3 regions of the Aliiglaciecola sp. genome follow, and region 1 is predicted to be linked to each of the others. Evidence: predicted binding sites of a transcription regulator. Region 1 holds the regulator's gene; each other region holds the start of a gene.
What was found. Region 1 encodes sigma-54, which starts transcription at its own class of promoters, with help from an activator protein. Its sites were predicted from a motif close to GTTGGCACGNNNNTNGNNT; they were not measured.
Positions count from the first base shown of each region.

Region 2: a site for sigma-54 is predicted at 964-982, ahead of ABJV04_RS04560 (PEP-CTERM sorting domain-containing protein). Genes of this name have one in related genera too.
Region 3: a site for sigma-54 is predicted at 1,045-1,063, ahead of ABJV04_RS17775 (entericidin A/B family lipoprotein). Genes of this name have one in related genera too.

Region 1 covers NZ_JBDWYG010000037.1:53,803-56,079, forward strand. Annotated here, with positions in the region: gene lptB (LPS export ABC transporter ATP-binding protein) at 1-226, shown strand, start outside; gene ABJV04_RS08855 (RNA polymerase factor sigma-54) at 288-1,766, shown strand; gene hpf (ribosome hibernation promoting factor) at 1,794-2,081, shown strand; gene ABJV04_RS08865 (PTS sugar transporter subunit IIA) at 2,100-2,277, shown strand, end outside.
Region 2 covers NZ_JBDWYG010000021.1:4,159-6,435, reverse strand. Annotated here, with positions in the region: tRNA gene ABJV04_RS04565 (tRNA-Thr) at 52-127, shown strand; gene ABJV04_RS04560 (PEP-CTERM sorting domain-containing protein) at 345-896, opposite strand; gene ABJV04_RS04555 (hypothetical protein) at 1,134-1,322, opposite strand; gene ABJV04_RS04550 (ATP-binding protein) at 1,413-2,277, shown strand, end outside.
Region 3 covers NZ_JBDWYG010000066.1:65,153-67,429, forward strand. Annotated here, with positions in the region: gene ABJV04_RS17765 (DUF3080 family protein) at 1-616, shown strand, start outside; gene ABJV04_RS17770 (hypothetical protein) at 658-903, shown strand; gene ABJV04_RS17775 (entericidin A/B family lipoprotein) at 1,115-1,264, shown strand; gene ABJV04_RS17780 (alpha-E domain-containing protein) at 1,323-2,243, opposite strand; gene ABJV04_RS17785 (circularly permuted type 2 ATP-grasp protein) at 2,245-2,277, opposite strand, start outside.

The sequences.
Region 1 (2,277 bases):
TGTCGATCCAATTTCTGTAAATGATATAAAAAAAATAATTCAACACCTGCGCGATAGAGGTATTGGAGTATTAATAACTGACCATAATGTACGTGAAACCCTAGACGTGTGTGAAAAAGCGTATATTGTGAGTCATGGTGAATTGATAGCTTCTGGAACTGCAGAAGAAGTTTTAAATAATCAACAAGTCAGAGATGTATACCTTGGCGAGCAATTCAAGCTATAGTACAGGTATGTTGTTTTTAACCAAAGCTTTGTGGCTAAACAAGTAAGAATATAAAAACTAAATGAAACCCTCGTTACAATTAAAATTCAGCCAGCAACTAACAATGACGCCTCAATTGCAACAGGCTATCCGTCTATTGCAGTTGTCAACGCTGGATTTACAACAGGAAATACAAGAAGCTTTAGAATCCAACCCGCTTTTAGAAGTAGAGGATGGTTCGGACATCCCCACAGGAGATTCCGCATTAGCAGATAGTAATGATAAATTCACGGAAGAAACCGTATCCGCCAGTTCTGACTCAATGGATACAAACGAGGCATTAGAAAAAGCAGATATTCCGGACGAATTACCCATAGATAGCACTTGGGATGAATATATCAGTGCATCTTCAGCACCCGCATCAATTAGTGGTGGCAGCGGTGGTGATGATGATCAAATTTTCCAAGGTGAAACCAGCGAAAATATACAAGATCATTTGTTATGGCAAATGCGCTTAACCCCCTTTTCCGAAGTAGATACCGCTATTGCCATTGCCATCATCGACTCAATCGATGAATCTGGATATTTAACCATTAGTACTGAAGAAGTGCTCGCGAGTCTCGATCACGAAGAGGTTGAACTGGATGAAGTTGAGTGTGTTCTAAAACGCATTCAAATGTTCGATCCTATCGGTTCTGGCTCTCGAAATCCTCAAGAGTGTTTGATGGTACAAATGAATCAATTTGCCCCAGATACACCTTGGTTAAATGAAGCTAAATTATTAATTAGTGAATATGCAGACCTTTTAGGTAGCAAAGATTACCGCACGTTAATGCGCAAAACTCGTTTAAAAGAAGACGAATTACGCGAAGCAATGCGTTTGTTGCAAACATTAAACCCTCGCCCAGGCAGCGCCCTAATAATTGGTGAATCCGAATACGTGATTCCTGATGTTTCTGTAATGAAAAAGAATGGCCGCTGGCAAGTAGAGTTAAATCCCGACAGTTTGCCTAAGCTAAATGTTAATCAGCAATATGCAGCTATGAGCCGCAATGCTAAAAATACCAGCGACAGTCAGTTCATTCGTTCACATATGCAAGAAGCCAAGTGGTTTATTAAAAGCCTTGAAAGCCGAAACGATACATTGCTCAAAGTAGCCAATTGTATTGTTCAGCAACAAGTCGGATTTTTCGAGCATGGTCCGGAAATGATGAAACCAATGGTGTTAAATGATGTCGCAGAAATGGTGGATATGCATGAATCAACTATTTCCCGTGTTACTACACAAAAATATATGCATACACCAAGAGGAATTTACGAACTGAAGTACTTTTTCTCCAGCCATGTTGCCACAGACTCTGGCGGAGAGTGTTCTTCAACGGCAATTCGCGCACTAATTAAAAAACTTGTCGCTGCAGAGCTTCCAACTAAGCCACTTAGCGATAGTAAGATTGCTGATCTATTGGCTGACCAAGGTATACAGGTTGCCCGTAGAACAATAGCAAAATACCGGGAGTCTTTATCGATCCCACCGTCTAACCAACGCAAGAGCCTGCTGTAGGCTCGTTAACAGAAGGAATACGCTAATATGCAAATTAACCTTACTGGCCATCATGTAGAAATTACAGATTCATTGCGAGATTATGTAGACACTAAATTTACAAAGTTAGAAAGGCATTTTGATCACATCAACAATGTCCATGTCATTCTCAATGTCGAAAAGCTTAATCAAAAAGCTGAAGCGACAGTTCATCTTAGCGGAGGCGAAGTTTTTGCAACCTCAGAACATAACGATATGTACGCAGCCATTGACGGATTAATAGATAAGCTTGATCGACAGGTGATCAAGCACAAGGAAAAGATTAAACGTCATTAACATATATTAGATTATTTAATGGAAATTAAAGACATCCTTTCCTCTGACTGCACAAGTTGTGCAGTTCAGGGGACAAGCAAAAAACGAATTCTTGAAACTATCAGCCTAATAGCGGCAGAAAAGATTGACGGTATTGATCAAACTACCATTTTGAATAGTTTAGTCAGTCGCGAAAAAATGGGTAGTACAGGAATCG
Region 2 (2,277 bases), on a different contig from region 1:
ACTGCTGTAGAACGACTTACAACAGTAAATCAAAAGCCGTCACCTTAGTGTGCCGACTTAGCTCAGTTGGTAGAGCAACTGACTTGTAATCAGTAGGTCGCCAGTTCGACTCCGGCAGTCGGCACCATTTTCTCTTTATGCCCAAATCTATCTAGTTAATAATTTCCCAAATATTTTGTCGCCAAGGCGTTTGCCTAACTAGACTGAAATCAACTTATATCTTGTAAATATCACAGCCACATAAAACTCTTCTAAAAAGCTTTTTCAAAAAATAGACACAAAAAAAAAGCACCAGTGAAATCAAAGGTGCTGTTTAAAAACTCGCGCTAGGCGTTATGGTTTGTTTATTTTGTAAAACGACGTGATGCTAAAACAATCATTCCTAATGCAAAAATAGCAAGGCCGGATGGCTCGGGCACAGAAACCAACCCAGCAAACACCGCAATATCACTATCTTCCCCACTTATGGTATTTGTAAAGCTGCCAACATCTCCGGCTGCGAACGCGCTTGTCACTAAATAATATTGCTGGAAACCCACTAAATTGAAACTAAAATCCGAGGTACCTATCCCACCAAAACCATCATCATCGCCGGCTAACAAATTGACCAACTGATTGGTTGGCGAGAAATCAAATTCATATAGGTGCAAGTAACCGTCATAATCCTGGATACTACTAAAATTAAATTCTCCCGAACCGGCGGTATAGAAACTTTGAACAGTATATTGAACCGGCCCATTGACGGAAATATCCGGTCCTTCCAAAATTGGGCGTGCCCAAAAATCACCGGTCGCATTAGTATCTGAATACACCAAAGTAGAAAATGCCGGGGCGGAACAACATGCCATAATTAATAATACTAGTGGTATAAGCTTTATTTTTGTTTTATTTATCACAGTCTTCATCCTTTAAAGTTGGTTGTTGGTTTTTTTTATCGCAAACAGCAAATTGCAAATTCTCAGAAGGCAATTACTAAGCCAAAAAGAAAAAGTCTAGGATTTTCAACCTGTTTGAATTTTATACAGTTTGGTGTGGGAAGGTTTTGTAAAATTAGTTGACGTCTTTATTTATAGAACAGTACCAACTTAATCTAAGAAGTTGGCACTGTTTTTAAGGTTAAATCCAATTAGATACTATAAATTTAGGTCTACTGGTGGGTTTAATTTCTTTCCTTTTCTTGCAGGGTCTGTGGGGCTCAGTTCTCTTCCTGATTTATCTACAGCATAAAAAGGAATGTATTGTGTTTCACTTCCTCCACATATTTGAGAAAGCTCATTTCCTGTTATTTCTTCAACTTGATTAAAATTTAATTTGCGGTTCATCTGTTTTCCTCTTGTTAGAGTACGTTTTGTGTACCATATTCATTATGTAAAGTTTTACAAACTATAAAATTAAATATAGGACAGATAGTTGTGTTTTTGGGACAAAAGCTTAGAAATATACTGATATTTACGATGTTTTTTTGTGGTGGCTCTGTTTATTCAATAGAGTCGCAGAAGGTTTTTGATGGTAAACCCATAGGAGTAACTCACACACTATTCAAAGGGAAACATTCTTTATGGTTGGGGGGAGAAAATGGAATTTATTCCGTTACAGGCTCACATATTCTGCATTATGGAGAAGCTGATCATTCGCTTTTTGAATATGATATCGAATCATTATATGAAGATATAAATGGTAGGCTTTGGATTGCAACGTTTGGCAATGGAATTTACTTTTTAGAAAATAACCAGTTTAATAAAGTCGATTTTCCAGTTGAAGGAAGTACATCTGAATTTTGTCGCAATATTAGAGGCCTTAAAGAAGTTATTTATTTCAGTTGCGGGGGGGATATTTATAGTTACTCAATTTTAACTAAGACTTATAGGTTAGAGTTGGATTCCATACTCTCAAATACAAAAGATATAACTTATTTTGAGATTGTAGGTGAAACTATTTATGCGATTGATGAATATTATACGTTGTTAAGTTCACATCATGGCAACGCCACGGATATCGGTATATCAGATAAATTTAATACTGTTTTAAACCTGAACACTATTTTTATTTTAGATGCGAACACTATTCTTGTGGGCTCAAACAAAGGACTAATATCCGTAAATAGAAAAGATGGTAATATTGATCTTTTTCTCCCTAATGATGTCAACAGTAACGTTACTCAGATATTTAGACTTGGCTATCAAGATCTTTGGATCTATCAAAATGGATTTAAGAGAATAAAGTTCGACAATCACGGCAAAGAGATAAACGCTCAACTTTACGATGAAATGGACCAAG
Region 3 (2,277 bases), on a different contig from region 1:
ACAGTTACGTCAATGGATAACACATAAACAGGAAACCCTTCCTATAGTGTGGGCGCAAATGATCCTTAGCAGTTCCGAAATTAGACGGTCTTTAAGCAGTAATACAGAGCTATTTACCCAAGTAAAGCAAAACCAACTGCAAGCATACGAAGCTTCTTTGAGCTTATTAGTGACCTTGTATTTACCTAAACAGACAGATATTGACGATTTAGAAACAGCTTTAAATACCATGCGTAAACAGCCATTGGCAGCCCAAATTTGGCAAACACAGATTCAGTTGCGTATTTGGTTAAATGAATTGAATGATAGCTTGAGTCTAGCGTTCAGTGAGCTGTCTTGCAGTGTATCCTCATCTTCTCTACAAATTGAAGAACTTAAATTAGTATACCAACGAAACTTCATTAAAAAGATCCTACCGACAACAAACCGGCTAACAAGTGCAGACAATACTTTAGCCCCCTACTTTCAAGATTTGCTGGAAAATCCAGTACTTGCCAATGAGTTTAAAGTATTTTTAAGGCAACGAAAGTCAGATTACGATTTGTATATTGATGCTCTTCGTCGCCATCAATTACTTTGGCAAAACCTATTCAGCCAGTGCCAACCTAGCAATTAAAAAGTCTAGCTCAGCCCAAACAACTGTATATAATAACAGTCATGTTAACTAATAATATTCGATACTCCCAACGTACCTGTTTTGTTTATAAGCAAAATCAATTGATTGGTAAAATTCAGTTCCAGCGGGATGCAAATATCGGCATTTGGCAAGTGCGCTATTTATCCTCGGACCTACCTATTCACAGTGCCGATCAACCCAGTGAAATCCATTCAAAACTAAGTGACTTAGGACTATCATGGCGATGGGGAAAGATCTATCACCGTTATCGACAACAACGCAGCTAAATTGGCCGTGGCCATTTTGCTTTAATTTAGCTGCATCAACTTACCGTGTAAATTATTCCAGACTTAGTGAAAAAATAGCAAAGAGCATATTGTTAATTTCGACCAAATTAATAAAATACCATAAATTTCATACAGTTAACAATTGGCACTATACTCGCTTTAAGAAAAGACAGGTGAACCTTTAATTATTAAATCACAGTGAGGCAATATTATGAGCTTACAGTCAAAACTTAAAATTCTTGTTACCTTAACACTTACTTTTTTAATGCTTTGCGGTTGTGCCACTATCGAGGGTGCAGGTGAAGATATCGAAAGCGCAGGAGATGCGATACAAGACGCGGCGAATGACGCTGAAAACTAACAAATAAAGGCTCAACATTTCAGCAATGTTGAGCCTAAATTTCTAGATTTATCCAAGCTTAGAAATAAGTTTCATCAATCTTGTTATAAACGTTAATTAAACCAAGTTGCATTTCATCAATAAATTCGTGCAGTTTATCTTGAATAAGTAATTGCGGGTTAGCTTCCATTAATTGCTTTTCAACCATTGATGTCATTTCAACACATTGCTCGTAATTGGGTAACTCCCGCAAGCAATTCTCAACTTGTTTGAGAGTGTGTATCAATGCTCTGGGAAAGCGGTTTTCTAACATTAAAAACTTCAAAACATCCGGTCGTCGAATTTTGAAACGCACTTCCCGACGGTACATTTGATAAGCAGTGAGTGACTTTAATACACTCATCCACTGTAAGTTTTCTAAAGCAGATTGCTCCGTTTCCATGTCTTGCACCAGCGATGCCGAGCGAACATCGATAATCCGCGTGGTCATATCAGCCCGCTCTAAATTGCGACCTATACGCAAGAACTGATAAGCTTCATCACGAGTCATTGTGCTCACAAGAATGCCGGTAATTTTCTGATTAGATTCGATTATTTCTGTCAAATACTCGTAACGAGAGCGTCGAGCTATAGCCTTTTGACGATTGGCATGGGCAAATAAATACAACTCATTAATCTGTTCCCAGGCCTCTCTAGGTATAATTTCACGGATGGTTCTGGCGTTTTCTCTAGCAGCACTTAGAGAGCTGACAATAGAACCCAAATTTTTAGTATCCCCCACCATAAAATTCAATACGCTACGCTCATTTGCTTCTTGATATTTAGCGTAAAACTCATCGCGATTTGACACAATATCGACCAGTGGCTCCCAGCCTAAAACGATACTTTTGGGAAGATCTAAAAGTAGATTAAAATTGACGTTAATTAATCTTGCTGTGTTTTCTGCTCGTTCTAAATAACGCCCCATCCAACACAAATTACTGGCTACACGTGACAACATATTAATCGCCCTCCATATCAACAATCCATGTATC